One region of the Paenibacillus sp. FW126-R14 genome, then DNA from elsewhere that is predicted to be linked to it. Evidence: riboswitches for the same ligand, from Rfam matches in the RefSeq annotation. Region 1 holds a riboswitch; each other region holds the start of a gene.

Evidence for each region. A riboswitch is a leader RNA that binds a small molecule or an ion and turns the genes downstream of it on or off. The one in region 1 is predicted to bind ZMP and ZTP.
Region 2: it holds a riboswitch for ZMP and ZTP, as region 1 does, so the genes downstream of both, rpiB (ribose 5-phosphate isomerase B) here and AC3WRW_RS00375 (GNAT family N-acetyltransferase) in region 1, are expected to answer to the same signal.
Region 3: it holds a riboswitch for ZMP and ZTP, as region 1 does, so the genes downstream of both, AC3WRW_RS15910 (bifunctional 5,10-methylenetetrahydrofolate dehydrogenase/5,10-methenyltetrahydrofolate cyclohydrolase) here and AC3WRW_RS00375 (GNAT family N-acetyltransferase) in region 1, are expected to answer to the same signal.

The regions. Positions count from the first base shown of each region.
Region 1 covers NZ_JBYTBS010000001.1:97,666-103,532, forward strand. The annotation lists gene pdxR (MocR-like pyridoxine biosynthesis transcription factor PdxR) at 1-559, opposite strand, end outside; gene AC3WRW_RS00360 (MFS transporter) at 1,126-2,469, opposite strand; gene deoD (purine-nucleoside phosphorylase) at 2,500-3,216, opposite strand; gene AC3WRW_RS00370 (GntR family transcriptional regulator) at 3,399-4,139, opposite strand; ZMP/ZTP riboswitch at 4,322-4,401, shown strand; gene AC3WRW_RS00375 (GNAT family N-acetyltransferase) at 4,451-5,545, shown strand; gene AC3WRW_RS00380 (MBL fold metallo-hydrolase) at 5,819-5,867, shown strand, end outside.
Region 2 covers NZ_JBYTBS010000010.1:141,614-147,480, forward strand. The annotation lists gene glyA (serine hydroxymethyltransferase) at 1-833, opposite strand, end outside; gene AC3WRW_RS09975 (TIGR01440 family protein) at 875-1,480, opposite strand; gene rpiB (ribose 5-phosphate isomerase B) at 1,493-1,951, opposite strand; ZMP/ZTP riboswitch at 2,055-2,135, opposite strand; gene AC3WRW_RS09985 (low molecular weight protein arginine phosphatase) at 2,193-2,792, opposite strand; gene AC3WRW_RS09990 (manganese efflux pump MntP) at 2,843-3,403, opposite strand; gene AC3WRW_RS09995 (L-threonylcarbamoyladenylate synthase) at 3,468-4,478, opposite strand; gene spoIIR (stage II sporulation protein R) at 4,573-5,328, opposite strand; gene prmC (peptide chain release factor N(5)-glutamine methyltransferase) at 5,472-5,867, opposite strand, start outside.
Region 3 covers NZ_JBYTBS010000022.1:72,685-78,551, reverse strand. The annotation lists gene AC3WRW_RS15930 (MDR family MFS transporter) at 1-794, shown strand, start outside; gene AC3WRW_RS15925 (Gfo/Idh/MocA family protein) at 956-1,918, shown strand; gene AC3WRW_RS15920 (hypothetical protein) at 2,073-3,242, shown strand; gene AC3WRW_RS15915 (MFS transporter) at 3,312-4,643, shown strand; ZMP/ZTP riboswitch at 4,688-4,767, shown strand; gene AC3WRW_RS15910 (bifunctional 5,10-methylenetetrahydrofolate dehydrogenase/5,10-methenyltetrahydrofolate cyclohydrolase) at 4,814-5,647, shown strand; gene AC3WRW_RS15905 (NAD(P)/FAD-dependent oxidoreductase) at 5,802-5,867, shown strand, end outside.

The sequences.
Region 1 (5,867 bases):
CCGATGTGATCAGAATGGAGGATTCCGTTGTCCGAATGCTGCGATAATTGTTCAAGAAGTCTACTAAAGCCTCTCTTAATAGAGTCGAACCTTGAGGATTATCGTAACCCATATAAGACGTATATGCGTTTCTACTCATTAATGTAGCTATTTCATCTGTGGGTGCTAAATCAGCCGATAGTTCAGGGCTCGCAAAATCAATCAGCGATGGATTCTGAGCTAACGCTTCGCGGATTCTTCGCAAAAAGGGCAGGTTCGGAAGAAAGCTTCCTCCTTCGGCAAAGCGGCTCCAGTTCGGAGTATGCTTCGGAGTGGCCCCCCATTTGGTTGTACTTACCCGAGTTCCGCTGCCCGTATGGCTTTCGATGATCCCAAGGGATCGGAGTTCGGCGAATGCAGAAATGACGGTGCTGCGGTTCACATCAAACAGTTCAGCAAGCTTCCGCTCAGAGGGCAGCAAACTGCCCGGAGGAAACTCCCCATATGAAATTCGTTGCTCGAGATGATCGGCAATTTGTTCGTAAAGCGCTTTTTTCGTATTGCGTTCAGGTTTCCACATCTTAAAATCCCCTTGAATAATCAATCAAACGACACAAATTTTAAATTTATAATACCACTTATCTACGAAAAATAATCGATGTTTTCGGCTTTATCATTTAGCATTCTGTGAACATGGATGGTCAGTGGATGGCATAAAAAACGGATGGATTGGTTGGTTACATTCGTCCGCTTCAATTTTATGATAGTAGTAGCTTACGGTTGATGTCATAGACTGTGGAAAGGAGATGGGCCAATTGGCAGCTTCGATATCTTTTATTTTGCTTTGTTGCGCACTTGTAGCAAGTCCTTTGGTTATCGCTATAGAGGGGGCTGCTCTCATTCGTAAAGATGAGCTTGAGATGAGTAAATCGTAGAGGAGAATTACAATGAATAATTCACATAGCAACAATTACGAACAAAAATTGGATGGACTTCTACCGTTAACGATTATTTTCTTTCTCTCCATTTTTTCAGGTTTTTTCTATTTTGTATTTAATGAAGTTTTATTGAAGTAAAGCTATTGTAGCGAAGGAACGCAAAAAAACACCCCTAAAGAGGAGGTGTTTTTTTGTCTTAAGCTGTGAGTTATCTTGATTTGGACTCATTGAGTCGGCCTACAAGCAACCCGTACATCAATAGAGCGAACAGAGTAATTATAGAAAGGATCCATAACACTTTGCCATAAGATACTACATCCATCAATGACGCAGTATAGGTAATGCCTATCGAAACGGCCACATTCAACACCAAGTTGTAGAATCCAATGGCTGTTCCCGATTTTTCTACAGGAATAGTGCTTATACAGGAATCGAGCATCGGTGCGTACATGAAGGCGAATGCCCCCGAGAACAGCAGCATGGAGAGAACATAGACAATAATTGAGCTACCAATAAGTCCGGGCAAAGCAAGGCTGCATGCGATAATAACCATAGCAACGGAAACCGCTTGCTTATTGGTCAATACTTTGGCAATTTTTCCTGATAGCGCCCCAACCAGCACCGCTGTTAGATAACCTGGAATCAGCAGCAATGAGATCTTGTCGAGCTGAAGACCATACATCTTCTGAAGCAGGAAGGGGAAAATAAAGATATAGCCCAGCTGAACGGAATAAATCACAAAGGCGATGGCCAGAATGGCGGCGAACCGTTTATTTTGGAAAAAGGAAATCCCAATGAACGACTTCGTGCTCTTACTGATGTAGCCAAGAAATAGCCCCGCCGCAGCTGCGAAAATCACAATAAAGAGCCAATTGAAATTCGTTAAATACAGCATGACTGAGGTAGCGATGGCCGAAATCAAAAGCAGACCGATGAAATCGACATGGCTCTTTCGGGATTGTTCCTTTGGCAAATATTTAAGAATGAAGGGAAGCAGGATTAAGGACAGCAGCGGAATTAAAAATAACATTGACCAATTTAAGTAGGTGGATACGTATCCTCCCGTAACGGAGCCGATAACAAGGGAGAGCGAATAGCTGCTAGTGCTGAATCCCAAAAACTTTTTCTGCTCCTCTTTGGGCAGATGCTTCGTGACATAGATCACATATAAAGTCTCAGCGGAGGCCAAGCCTGCCGTCTGGATCATACGCGCAATAATAACAAGCAAGAAAGAGTGCTGAAAAATAAAACCTATAATAGAACCTATACAGATTAAAATAATACCTGCACTCAGCAGTTTTCTAATACTGAAAGAGTCGGCCAGAGAGGCATAGATCACGGCGCCAATGCCAATCACAAGCCCAGCAAGGGAGGCCTGCCAGCTAACCGCGGCTGCCGATATTCCCAAATCATCGGCAATAGCTACCGAAACCAGCTTAAAGGAGTTATCGATAATCAAGGCAAAAATGAAAAAGAGCAAAATTACAGGCACAGCCTTTTTGGCCTGAAAGGATGGGGCAATTTGCAGTGTTTGTTCAGTTCGTGTAGCCATTAGCCATTTTCCTTTCGTTAAACGAAATGGTTAAGCAAGTTCCAAGGCAATTTCCATCATTTTGGTGAAAGACGTCTGTCTCTCTTCAGGGGACGTGGATTCATGTCTGAAAATATGATCGCTGATCGTCAAGATACATAGTGCATTAACGCCTGCATGGGCTGCGTTCATATACAGTCCTGCGGATTCCATCTCGGCGCAAAGAATGCCCATTTCACTCCATCTCTTCAGTGCCGTTGGATCTGCATTATAGAAGATATCGCTGGAGAGCACATTGCCTACATGAACCTTTTGCCCTTGCGCATCCGCTATTTTCTTGGCTTTTTCCAACAGCTCGAACGATGCCGTAATCGAATAGTGACCTGGGAGATTGTATTGATATCCATAATTGGAATCGGTTGCAGAACCCATTGCAAAAACAATATCATACAGGTTCAAATGATCTTGCATCGCTCCTGCGGAACCGATCCGAATAAGATTTTTAACACCGAATACATGAATCAGCTCCCATGAATACAGACTCATGCTTGGAGTGCCCATTCCGGTTCCCATCACGGATATTTTTCTGCCCTTGAAAGTTCCCGTGTAGCCCAGCATGCCGCGGACTTCATTGAACTGGACAACATTATTCAGATAGGTCTCTGCAATAAACTTCGCTCTTAAAGGATCGCCTGGCAATAGAATCGTCTCAGCAATCTCTGCTCCTCCGGGTTTAATATGCGGCGTTTCTTTATTGGATGTATTCAATGTACATCTCACCCTTCTTTATGAATTTGTATAGTTGTATAACGACTTGTCTAATTGGTACATAGATAAAATACCATACATCGTAATCCATTATCAACTCTTTTTTGCGGGATGCAAAATAGGCAGCCGACTCTCCGTTATGGAGATCCCGCTGCCCTGCAATTATAACGCCCTAGCTATGTCTATTTCGAAGCGTTGATCCTAATCTGGCTAAATTCTTTAGGAATGTAGTATTTATTGTATACAATAGGGTGCTGTTCATTTACATATAGACTTTCCAGCAGCAAGTCACACCCTTCGCCGCTATCAAGTTCAAATATTTGAGATGAGGTATTCAGCACCGTGGAATGCTTGACCTCCACCGTTGCAGAGTTAGCCAACTCATAGATCTTATTCTCCAGCATGTCCAGCAGTTGCGCTTCATTCTGAAGGTCCAAGTTGAGTTCTGTTACGGCCTCAATGGCCATAAAGGTAAATCCGAAGGCCACTACCTGATCTTTGCTTTTGTACCAACGTTCAATGGCTACCACCGCGGTGGCTTTCCTGTTCAGGACCTCTTTGGTGTAGTCACTCTCCAGGTCCAGTCTGAACTTTATTTCTACATGATCAATGTCCTCTGTATGGCACTTATAAATCGGATTCCCGATTTTCTCCAGGCCCACCTTTGTCTCGGTGATTCGAGATCGGGTAACAAAGTTGCCTTTACCATGAATGCTCTTCACCAGCCCGTCATCCTGCAATAGAGCCAGAGCTTGTCTTAACGTCATTCTGCTTACATCGAACATTTTGGCTAGTTCAGGTTCCGTAGGCAATTGGCTGTCGGGGGGGAACACGCCATTCATGATTTGTTTGAAAAGTTCATCGTATACGGTAAGGTAAAGCGGTTTTTTGGATTTGGCCAGCTGTTCCGTCTTTATTTCCATTAGTTCACACCTATATTCTCCTAATTCATCAGTTAAGGAACATTATATCATGTGATGGTGTGTTTGGAAGCCCATACATGATTACGCACTTGTTTGGTTATTAATTCAGAAGCGAGAGATTGGTTTCGACCTGGGGTTTCATCTAGACGCTTCTAAATTTTCTATGTATAATAAAGTAAATTTCTGGTATGCGTAACTGGCGAAACGTAGAGGACTACGGGGGAGCGCATATTTCATACAGCCGATCGCCTGGGCAGAGCGTTTGATCCGTTGGGTCGAAGGCTCTTTTTATTTCTAAGGAGATGATGTCGATGGAATGGGTAAAGCAGGTTGGCGTTGTGTTGTACGATAAGGTAGATATGTTGGATTTTGCCGGTCCTCATGATGTGTTTGGGGTGGCTGGATACTTGGGTGGGAATTTTCAGGTCTTTACGGTAGCCGAAAAGAACACCCCTTTGACAACCGTTAGCGGCATCACGATTACTCCCCAATACAGCTTCGATACTTGTCCAACGATAGACATCCTCATCGTCCCCGGAGGTTTGGGGTCTCGGACAGAAATAACCAACTCGCACTTGATCGCTTGGGTTCGCGAGTCGGCGGGCAACGCCGAGATTGTGCTTTCGGTATGTACCGGAGCCCTGCTGCTGGCGAAAGCCGGGGTGCTGGAGGGGCTTCGGGTGACAACGAATCGGATGGCGTACGACCTTTTACGAGGCATGGTTTCACCAGGTGCAACAATTGTGGAGAATGCTCGGTATGTCGATAACGGCAAAATTATCCTGTCAGGCGGTGTCACTACAGGGTTCGATGCGGCGCTGCATGCCGTTGCAAGGTTGTGCGGCGAATCGTTGGCGATGGAAACGGCTTCGCGGTTGGAGTACCGCTGGCATAACAAGCTGGACATTCGAAGAGCGGGACTGGAGGATGCGGAAGCGGTACGTGGACTTTTGGCCGGTGCGGCACAGTGGATTCAGCGGACGCAGGGCTTTGTCCAGTGGCGCGAGGAGCGGTTTACGCATGCGTACGTGTCCGATGTGATCGACCGGCATGAGGTATTTGTGGCGGATATGCATGGTGTGCCCGTCGGCTGTTTTTCCGTTCAGTGGGAGTATGAAGAGATCTGGGGAGATCAGTTCCACGAAAATGCCGGCTATGTACATCGGCTGGCTGTTTCCCGGGATTGTCTAGGCATGGGAATCGGCACGCGGCTGCTCAATTGGGCTGATGGCTATGTCAAAGACCAAGGCAAAGCTTGGCTGCGTCTGGATTGTATGGCTGATAATGCGGCGCTTAATGGGTATTATGCCCGTCAAGGTTTTGCGTTTTGTGGACGCTATGAAGGTCAAGGCTGGAGTGCGCACTTGTACGAACGGCGTATCGCAGGAAATGCAGATGTGAAATAACGCTAATGAGGGTAAAACACGTGGGGTTAGATCGTATCTCGTTGAGCTTTTGAGATTATGAGCGGTGAACCCTACCACAGGTAACGGCGAAAAATTGAGGTTGAGGGAACGTTACTTTGTCCAGAGAATAGGAATGTGATAGCTTAAATTGCCCTGCCCCACCCAATTGAAAGGTTGGGATACCAAATCTACGGACGGACGGGGGCAAAAGGTTATTACCTTTGTACTACCTCTTAATTGTGCGGGGGCAAAACGTGAAGGAGGATTTATTTGATGGAATTGAGACGGATAACAGATCGTGTTTTTTATACTATGTTTAGTA
Region 2 (5,867 bases), on a different contig from region 1:
TCCGGTTGAAGAGCTTCGCCGAAGGATACCGCTTTTGCTGCAATTGTATGCATCAAAGGACCGCCTTGGGAACCAGGGAATACAGCTTTATCAATGGCTGCCGCCCAAGCTTTGCGCGTAAGAATCATACCGCCGCGTGGACCGCGAAGCGTTTTGTGCGTCGTTGTTGTTACGAAATGTGCGTGCGGCACCGGGTTCGGGTGCAAGCCGGCTGCAACCAGACCGGCGATATGCGCCATATCGACGAAGAACAGAGCGCCTACATCGTTAGCGATGGAAGCCAGCGCTTCGAAATCAATCGTGCGCGGGTAAGCACTCGCGCCTGCTACGAGCATGCGAGGCTTATGTTTGAACGCCGCTTTGCGCACATCGTCATAGTCGATGCGGAAATCTTTTTCGCTTACGCCGTAAGCTACGAAGTTGTAAAGAATACCGGAAGCATTCACCGGGCTGCCGTGCGTTAAGTGACCGCCATGCGCCAGGTTCATACCAAGCACTGTGTCGCCAGGGTTAAGAGCTGCCAAGTAAACAGCCATGTTCGCTTGTGCTCCGGAATGCGGTTGAACGTTCGCGTGCTCTGCGCCGAAAAGCTCTTTCGCGCGGTCGCGGGCGATATCTTCTACGATGTCTACGTATTCGCAGCCGCCGTAGTATCTTTTGCCCGGGTAGCCTTCTGCGTATTTGTTTGTCAGAACCGTGCCCATTGCTTCGAGAACCGCTTGGCTAACGATGTTTTCCGAGGCGATAAGCTCGATTTTGTCGCGTTGACGACCAAGCTCCAGATTCATTGCTTCTACGATTTTCGGATCTTGCTTGCTTAGAAAGTTTGTCATATGGAATTCCTCCTAAAGGATAATTTATCTAAACATATCGCCTAGCAATCGGCATCCGGCGCGGCTTGCCGGTAGAGCTGTTCGGCAGCATCCGGCGAGTAGACGGCTCTTATGCCGCCAATCAGTTTAGGCCGTGTAAACGCCATGGTCACATAGGCATGACCGATATTTCGCACGGGGGGCCTTGCAGGTACGGCAACCCGCCGCAAATGCATCCCGATCAACGTGCTGCCGATATCAATCCCGGCGTGCGCCTGAATCGTCTCGACAACGACAGGCTTTGCGAAGTGGCGGTACGCGTACGAGGCCATCGAACCGCCAGCTTTGGGCACCGGAATAACCGCTACGGGCTCAAGCTGAGGAGCCTTGAACAGCAGCTCTTCCTCGATGACAAGCGCACGGTTCAAATGCTCGCAGCATTGGAAAGCCAAGTGCAGCCCGAACTCGCGGCTTATACGCTGCGCCGTTTCAAAAATCGGCCGGGCCGCATCCAGCGTCCCCGAAGTGCCGATCCGGTGCCCGAGAATTTCACTTGTGCTCGTACCGATAACCAGAATATGACCTGGCTGCAGACTGCCCACCTTGACCAACTCACGAAGATTTGTTTCCAAGCCTTCTGCAATCGTGTGAAGTATGGAATCTGTCATCGCGGTCGCCCTCTATGGATGAATCGCGAAGCGATCTTCGATGCTTTGCACTTTGTTAATGCGGTTTTGATGGCGGACGCCTTGCGAAAACTCCGTCTCCAGCCAAATTTTTACAATTTCCTCAGCAACGCCCGGTCCGATGACACGCTCACCTAAAGCAAGGACATTCGTATCATTGTGCTCCCGTGTCGCTTTGGCGGAAAAGAGATCATGCACCAGGGCACAACGGATCCCCGGAACCTTATTCGCAGCGATGGACATGCCGATGCCCGTTCCGCAGATGAGAATCCCTTTGTCGGCTCCGCCGGAAACCACTTGCTCGCAAACTTGCAGCGCATAATCCGGATAATCGACCGAATCTGCACAGCTGCAGCCATAATCTATAACCTGATGACCTAATGATTCAATAAAAGGAATGATAACATCTTTCAAACGATAGCCTGCATGATCCGCACCTAACGCAATTTTCATGAGTAGAACGCTCCTTTGCTTGTTCGAATTCGACCATCCTATTATATCCCAAAGTCCACCAGAAAACGAAAAAAAGAGCGGACACGCTAGAAATAGCGCGTTGCTCTTTTGCCCAGGCGACCGGCCGTATAGCTCAATGCTCCACTGTGGTTGATCCCACTCGTCGCCAGTTACATTGAGTCCTGCTTGATAGGTACATTTTATCGTATTATGCTCCGGGTGTAAAGACGTATTCCGCAAATCATTTCCCAGTCTGCGGGCCCTCTTTCTGTCGAAGCTTTGCAACTAATTTATCTAAACTCCCGCCTATTTCCTTCGCCGTTTGCCGGTAAACCTCTAGCGAACCCCCGTACGGGTCGGAAATATCGTAATCCGGAATGGCATGTTCAAGGGTATAAATACGATTTCTTTCTTCGAGCGTCACCGTTTGCGACAGAGCCTGCTTGAGCTGAACTTCCGTCACAAGCTTTTCCCTTTCCTCAATCGCCTGCAGGACATGATGGTCATCCTCTACATATTCTTTGAGCGTAAAAGTTTTCTCGACTGCAGCCGGGAATCGCTGGATCACCGTGCGTTTATGCCCCATCGTCATCGTCAAAATAACATCTGCCCACTTCACTTCAGACTCCTGAATCGCCAACGAGCTAATGGACTCCGTGAAGCCCGCTTCTTGCAGGAGCGATGCACTGTTCAGGGAGATCGGAGCGCCCGTCATCGCCGATACCCCAGCTGAACGAACTTCCGCCGCAAGTCCTTCTTGATGCACCCTGATACGCAGCAAACCTTCAGCTAATGGACTGCGGCACGTATTTCCTGTACAGACAAATAGAATTCGCAACATGAGTTCCTCCTAAAAGTTTTAAAGGCAGAGCCTTCTCTACCTGTATTGTATCATAGCAAAAACTTGATCCCAAACGCGAGCAAAATAAGTCCGCCAAACGCCTCGCCATACTCGCCAACCCAACCGTTAACCCGCCTTCCGACCAATAATCCGGCTATGGAAAGCAAAGCGCCGAACAAGCCAAACACAAGCACCGTAAGCAAAATATCCGTCGCGAACATCCCTAGAGACACCCCAACAGAGAACGAATCTATACTGACACTAAGCGCGAAAATCGTCAGACCCCATAGCGATCTATGATCGAAAGAAGTCGCTTCCTCCCCGCGAATCGAGCTGTACACCATATGGGAGCCCAAAAGAATAAGCAAACATCCGCCGGCCGCTGTAGCGACATTGCCTAGCAAGTGCGAGACATATTGCCCCATGAACATGCCCATCAACGGCATAATGATGTGGAAAATACCAATCACAATGCTTATTTTCAAAATATCCATCAAGCGAATCCCCTTCATGCCGATGCCGATCCCCAAGGAAAAAGCATCCAAGCCCAGAGCAATCGCCATGATGAATATGGTGATGATCTGCCCAAAGTCAACGTCATTTAAGAGCATAAGTACGATCCCCCTTGTCCGCTTTCTTAACCAAGATATGCGGACAAACTGGGAATCATGCTAGCTAAACGCGTACAAGCCGATGACCTGCCGCTTTGCGCAGACGATTCATGATCGCTTGACCAATTCCCGTTTCCGGACAGCCCTCTGCGACGATATAATGAATGTCTTGCAGATCGAATTCTCTTAATGCAGCGTACAGCTCCTGGGCAATCGTTTCCGGCTCAGCTAACGATCCGCAGGCAATCACCAAATCGGCTTCAAAGCGGGAAGCTCTTTCCTCAAAAGTAAGGATACCGGTCGATTCCCCTCTTGCCTTGGCTGCATGAATGTCACCCTGAATCCAAGCAGACACTGCCTCTGCATCGTCGCCAAAAACGATATGCATGTACCCCTTCGGCGCGTAATGCGTATACTTCATGCCCGGAGCACGCGGCGTCTCCGAAGCCTGCACATCTTCCCGTTCCGGCTCATGAATTTGAATAGCCGGCAGCGCGGACTGCAGCTGTTCCGCCGTCACACCGCCAGGACGCAGTATATACAGCTGGCCCTCAACAAGCTGAATCACCGTCGATTCGACTCCGACACCCGTTCCTCCGCCGTCCACAATGCCTCCGATTCGACCGTCAAGGTCTTCTCTGACATGCGATGCCAGTGTCGGACTCGGTCTGCCTGAACGATTGGCGCTTGGCGCCGCAATAGGAAGCTCCGCTTCACGAAGCAGCTGCAGAGCTACCGGATGATCAGGTATTCTTATCCCTACCGTCGTAAGACCGGCCGTCACCAACGGCGAAATGCCGCCTGGTTTCACAGGCAGCACAATAGTAAGAGGACCCGGCCAGAAAGCTTCCATAAGACTGCGATGATCGGGCGTGACGCAAGCAGGCTCGATCAAACCTGTGAGCTGCCGGGTATCCGCGATATGAACGATCAGTGGATTATCGGAGGGCCGTCCTTTGGCTGAGAAAATACGTTCAACCGCTGAGGTATTCGTAGCGTCAGCACCAAGGCCGTATACCGTTTCTGTCGGGAAAGCGACGGTGTCTCCGCTCCTCAGAAGCGCTGCCGCTTCCATCAATTCTCCACCCCTACCGCTTCCCTGCTCAGGATCCACTTTCCAATACTTTGTCACCAGCTATCATCCTTACTTCCGAATTAAATTCAATTTATTAACTAAACCAGGCAACCACTTTCTTGATCATTTCCCAGACAAAAAACTTCACTTCAGGCTGCGAGCCGGCGGGCTGCACTTGTTCTTTTGTGCTTGATGTGCCTGCTGTGCTTGCCTTAGCTTCTTTACCCTGCTTAACCGTTGTCTGAGCTGCTTTACTGTCTTTGGCTGTTGCCGAAGGTGAAGTTGTGATCTTCTCTTGGCCCTCCGTTTTGGCTACGACAGCCGCTGCCGCCACAGCTTCTCCGGAAACAGAGTCCACAAAGCAAAGCGGCGGAAACAACACACACCACCAGTTCTGACCTTCCCCGCTGCCAATCGTGACGCGAAGCGCTTCGTAATCACCTGCCGGATACACTTCGTTACCGTACATTTTGGTAGGGAAAGGGACTTTGCCAAGCTCAACCGTATGCGTATAAGTATAACCCCGAGCTTCGATCATTTGCCCGACAAGCGCATCGAACTCCGGTAAATGAGCCGTTACCACCGCTCTCGCTTCATCCAGTGAGTGAGGTCCAATAACCCAATCCTGCATACGCGCAATAATCGCATCTCGAATTTCACGCTTTAGCGCCTGATCTTGCGCAGAGTCCGAATTTGCTAGAATCCGCAGGCGAATAGATTCTTCCGGTATCGTAGGCGAAATCACCGCCGCATTCGTACGATTGGATTCCCAACTAGTAATCATAACAATAAGTGCAAAAGCCACGAATAATAAATGTTTAAATGAATGACGATCCGTTCTTTTTACCATAAGGAAAAGCCCCTTTCCTTTCGCTTCTACTAGCCAGTATAGGCAAAAAGAGGAGAGGCTAAACCTAGTAATCTATTTAAATTTGATAGGATTGATAGAGTCGCTTGCCGGGCTCGGTTGCAGCGGGGATTCCCTGAGCTGAATCATAGGAGCGCCCGGATCGCGATCACATGGCGATCGATCCCCTGCAGATCCGGCACGAACCGGATCTGCTCCCAATCCGCGGCGGCCCGCAGCATCGCCGCGACAGCCTCCGCCTGCCCGATGCCGACCTCGAACCCGACCACGGTCGGGATTCGCGGCAGCAGCGGCAGCTGCCCAATCATCCGGCGGTATAAGTCGAGTCCCTCGACACCGCCGAATAAAGCTGTGTGCGGCTCGAACAGCCGCACCTCCGGCATCAGCGCCGGGAGCTCGCCATCAGGAATATACGGTGGGTTGGACACCAGTATATCCGGAGCGATCCGGCGCTTGATATAGGGCTCGAGGAGGTCGCCCTCGAGCCACTCCACCCGCGCAGCCACGCCGTGCCGCTGCGC
Region 3 (5,867 bases), on a different contig from region 1:
TCGAACGTCGTGCCCAAGAACCAATCATCACCTTCGGCATGTTCAAGAATCGTCTTTATGCAACAAGCAACGTTATGGGGATGTTTGCCGGAGCAGCGTTTATTACGGCCTCCATCTATATTCCGATTTTCATCCAAGGCGTTCTTGGCGGTTCCGCTACAAACTCGGGGCTTGTACTGCTTCCCATGATGCTCGGATCCGTCGTAACTGCCGCGGGCGGAGGGTCCATGCTGGCTAAATTTAGATACAGATCCATCATGATTCCGACATTAGCGCTACTAGTTGTCGGTATTGCTCTGCTCACGACGTTAACGACCGGTTCTTCCCGTTTCATCGTCACGGTCTACATGATTCTAGTCGGTCTTGGAATCGGCGCATCGTTCTCAGTCTTAAGCAATGCTGCGATTCATAGCTTTACTGTAAGGCAGCGCGGTTCTGCCAGCTCGACGCTGAATTTCATGCGTTCATTGGGCATGGCGCTAGGGATTACGGTATTCGGTATTATTCAAAGTCACGCGTTTACGAATAAACTGGCTTCCGTGTTCGGCAGCGGCGGCGGAATGCCGCAAGGTTTCGATCTAAGCGATCCCCGTAAAATTTTGACGCCGGAGACGCGGGGGCAGATCCCACCTCAGGTGCTTGATAAAATTACAGAGGCGCTTTCCTCGTCCATCGCTCATACATTTGCATGGGCAATTATCCCGTCCGTCATTGCGCTGCTAGCTGCATTTGCCATGAGTAAAGATAAATTCGACCCGGCTTCTGAACTGGAAGAGTATTCGGCGTCACATTAAAGAGTGTTCATCAATCCGCCTAAATGGCGGATTTTTTTTGCGAACTCGGAAAAATTCGTTTGGCTCGATAATTATTCAAATCTTTTTGAAGACAGGGCATTCTGGATCAGAATTAGTAATACCTTGTACTATACGGTTATTAAATAGGAGGCTGCAGTCTAATGGGCAAAATTCGTATTGGAATGATTGGAACAGGCGGAATATCGCAAGTACACGGTCGTCAATTGCTGGAGGTAGAGGAAGCGGAGATCGTTGCACTCTCCGATACGAGTGCAGAAAACCGGGAGAACTTCGCAGCCAAGTTCGAGCTTGATGATGTGCGGCATTATACGGACTATCGGGAGATGCTGGATCAGACCGAATTGGACGCTGTCGTTATTTGCTCTCCACACACGCTGCACTTCGAGCAGGCGACCGATGCGCTGCATAAAGGGCTGCACGTGCTAATTGAGAAGCCGATGACTTGTTCCTCGGAGGAAGCGGAACTTTTGATTGCGACTGCTGAGCAGGCAGGAAAGGTGATGCAGGTCTCGTATCAGCGTCATTTCCAGCCGGAGTTCCTGTACATTCGCGACGCGATTGCAAGCGGCGAGATTGGGAAATTGACGTCGATAACGGCATCACTGTATCAAGATTGGAAACAACTCACGACAGGATTGTGGAGACATATTCCAGAGCTGTCAGGCGGCGGTATGCTGATGGATTCCGGCAGTCACATCATTGACGTGATGCTGTGGACGACGGGGCTAACGCCTTCGGAGGTGAAGCCAAGCTTGCATCTGCAAGGAGCGCCGGTGGAAATCGATTCCTTCACTTCAATCCGGTTTGAGGAAGGCGCTGTAGGCGGATTGAACATTATCGGATTTGCGCCACGTTGGCATGAGACCTATGTATTTTGCGGCGAAGACGGCGGTATTTTTTATGACAACGGTAAAATTACCATTCAACGCTTCGGTCAAAAGCCCGTCGTACCTGAGCTGCCCAAACCGCAAACGAATCAAGATAAAAGCTTTATCGATGCCATTCTTGGACGTCACGAGGTGGTGGTGCCGGGTACTTTTGCCTTGAAGGTCGTCAAGTTTACCGAGATGATTTATCAAGCGGCTGGTTATAAACCGTTTTAATCCGCAGTAAAGCCAATTCGGAGCAGCCACTTGCTGCTTTCCGGATCTGGCTTTTTTCCATTCTCCAGCCCATTACGGCTGTTTATATATCCACAAAGTGGAAGATGTGATACGATATTTTCATAAGTAGAAAGTCGGATGTGGGGGAAACCAATTGTATACACGTTCTAGCAATCACGCTTTTAAACAACCTTCCCTAGATGGCGCGAAGAGAAGTGCGAATGTGCAGACCCAAGCAGGGCAAAGTCCGTACAACTCGGTCATCCAAATGCAGCGTACGATCGGAAATAAGGCTGTGCAGCAGCTATTTGTCGGGTCGCAGGTGATTCAGGCTATGCCTTGGCCCAGCAGAAAGCCTCAGCAATCTAAGTTAATGGAAGCAATCGCGGAAAATTGGAGTGATCTGGATACTTCCGATGTCAAAAGTTTTTATGCCTGGTGTACGACAACTGAACAGTTTGAGAACATTCCGAAGGAATTAAGCCATTCAGAATGGAAAACGCTTAGTGAGACTTGCACGGGAGCCCAATTTGACAAGCATGGTTTTAACAGCGATCAAAGCACGGGGAATATTCGGGGTATTTTCAAATTCGTTACAGCGAAAAAAGTTGCACCTTACAAAAATTACGATGAAGGAACTTATGATTCATCCAATGAGGAGCTGGCTGCGGATATCTCTAAGGTGCAAACCGAAGGTGTGTTCGATTTGAATCGCATTATTGCCGTGAACAAATCGCTAGCAGCAGATCTGATCCAAGCGGACAAGAATAGACACGCGGCCATTTGGGAAAAAGAAAATAACCCTGACCTCGAACAAGAGAAGAAAACACTGCTTAATCAAAAGCTTAGAGCAGCGAAGGAAAGCATTCAGAACATTCTTGCCCTCTTAACCGGCGAGCATATGATCAAAATTAACGAAGAGAAAGAAGCTGCGAAAAAGAAAGCTAAAATCGACGGTGCCATCACAGCCGCGGAAGAGTCCTATGCCATTACTGGCAGCAGTGCATTAACCCAGGCCATTTGGAACAGTACGAAAGCTAATGCCGGATCAACCGGTTATTTGGAGATCAGCGGCTCTTATTCGGCTCAGGAGTTGCAAACCGCCCATGATGAATGGCGGGACTTTGGTAGCGATTATGCCGATTCGGACGGGAAGGTCGATTATCTGGAGAATATACATAGTCCTGGCAACGGTACGGCGCAAGATAAATTGGGTCATAGCAATTATGAGAGCCGCTCGTGCCGATATCAGGTCGATTTTATCTCGACATGGGGTGGAAATCGAACCGTTATGCATGTAGGCTTACAAGGTACGGAAAAGTAATAAAGCGTTACATTTTTTGAAATGCTGTATACGAGAACTACATGTAGGATTCAGACAGGACGTGAAGCAATGAACGACAAAGTTGTGCTGCCGGTCTGGACGATCGGCTTATTTATCGTTGTCATGAATACAACGATGTTTAATGTCTCCATCCCAAGCATTATCCAAGATCTCCAGATTTCCGCAGATCTCGGCTCTTGGGTGATTTCAAGCTATTCCATCGGTTATGCGTTATCCACTGTGATATACAGCCGGCTCACCGATACGGTGCCTATACGACGATTATTGACAGTAGGGCTGCTTGTGCTAGGCTTGTCGTCTGTCCTTGGCATTTTTGCACGCGATTTCCATGTCCTTCTGATGGCGCGTATACTCCAATCTGCGGGTGCTGGCGTAATGGCAGGGTTAGGATTGGTGCTAGCCAGCCGCTATGTTCCGCTAGAAAGGCGCGGCTCCGCGATCGCCATGATATCGGCAGGGAGCGCGATGGCTTTCGGATTAGGTCCGATTGTTGGCGGGCTAATTTCAGAATATTGGGGCTGGAATGGGCTATTCGCCATAACGGTGCTTGTCCTCGTGATCCTTCCGATTCTGCTTCGATTGCTTCCCAAAGAACCTGGATTGCCTTTCCAGTTAGATATTCTCGGGGCGCTGCTAACGGTAGTCAATGCGGCCACCTTGCTGTTAGCCGTGACGCAAATGTCGCTAATTTGGCTTGCGGTCAGCTGCCTTTCATTTTTGGCGCATTTTTGGCATATGAGACGGGGAAAACAATCGTTTATCAACCCTGTTTTGCTAAAAAGAAACGATTTTCGGCTGCTCGTTGTGATTGGGTTTTGCATTTTGGTTTTGAACTTGGGCAACTTGTTCCTGATGCCGCTGGCTCTGGCCAACTTGTACCACTACTCGGCTATGAAGATCGGCTTAACGATCGCACCGGGGGCGGTGCTGTCCGCTTTCTTGACGCGCTATGTAGGGCGATGGATTGATCTGTACGGCAACTTGCGCTTTCTGCTCATTGGCCATACGGTATTGTCCATTGTCATGCTAGGTTTCTGTACAGTGCTTGGTTTTTCGCCAATGGTGATTCTCCTTGGATATATTTGTTTTTCACCTGCATTTTCTGCAACGATATCGTCTTTGAATAATGAGACGTCGCGTATTTTGCCTAAAGAGCTCATTGGTTCAGGAATGGGACTTATGCAGCTCATTCAGTTTTGCGGTGGATCGATCTCAGTAGCGGTGTGTGGCATTTTGCTTGAAGTACAGAAGAGATCGAGTCTTCTTCAAGCCTACCGGCACGTATACAGTTTACTGCTGATAATCGGATTGGTTTCTGCGGGGATGCTGTTCTGGTATAAGTTTTCTGTTTCGGAGAAAACAGCGGTCTTGGAAAAGTAAGGCTTGCCTGTTTTGTAATTTTGAGAATATAATTAATGAAAATGACTTGTATGTGCGACTGGCGTAAACGTGGAGTACCACGAGGGAGCACATATGTATAGAGCCGTACGCCTGGGCAGAGGTAGGGATGATTATCCCTGCCTCTTTATGTTTAAAGGGGGCTGATCTATATGACAGAGAAGTTAATTCTAGACGGTAATCGAGTCGCGGAGAAGATGAAAGAGGATCTTGCGGAGCGAATAAGAGCTCTATCCGAACGAGGGATTGTTCCCTGCCTAGCTACAGTTTTGGTTGGAAATAATCCTTCCTCAGCCACTTATGTCAGGATGAAAGGCAATGCATGCCGAAAGCTAGGTATGCGCTCCATCCGTGTAGATTTACCTGAGAATACGACTACGAGTGAATTAATCGAAGAAATCAACAAGCTTAACGCGGATCCGAATGTACACGGCATTCTGCTCCAACATCCAGTCCCCCCGCATATTGACGAGCGGGCAGCATTTGATACCATTCGAATCGAGAAAGACGTAGATGGTGTTACCACGCTGGGTTATGCGCAAAATGCATTCGGCATAGCTCGATTTCCATCCTGCACACCCGCGGCAATTATGGCAATCTTGGCGTTTTACGACCTCGAAGTTGCAGGTAAACATGCCGTCGTGATTGGACGGAGTCCCATTCTCGGCAAGCCAGTGTCAGCCATGCTGCTGAACAGTAACGCGACGGTTACAACATGTCATTCTAGAACGGCTAATCTAGAAGAGATTGTACGTTTAGGTGATATAGTGGTTGCAGCTGTGGGGAAACCAAATTTCGTCAAAGGCAGTTGGATCAAGCAGGGTGCTATTGTGTTGGACGCTGGGTACAATGCAGGGAATGTGGGAGACGTAGATTACCAAAGCTGCTTGCTGAGTGCTAGTGCAATCACACCTGTACCAGCGGGAGTTGGACCTGTAACCATTGCAACATTGCTTAAACATACAGTGGATGCTTCTGATAGATAGTTTAAATTCAGTTATGAGAGGCTGTCTCATAAGGAGATTCAGTTGCTTTAGGAGACGGCCACTCTAGGTCGATGTTATCTTGATCTTTAAACCTTCAAGTGTTATTATAGACATTAAGGGTCTTTAATAGTTTTTATACAGGAGGGTGATGAAAATGGCATTATCTTTTGACGCAGCCATTATTGGCGGAGGGCCAGCAGGATTGAATGCGGCGCTTGTG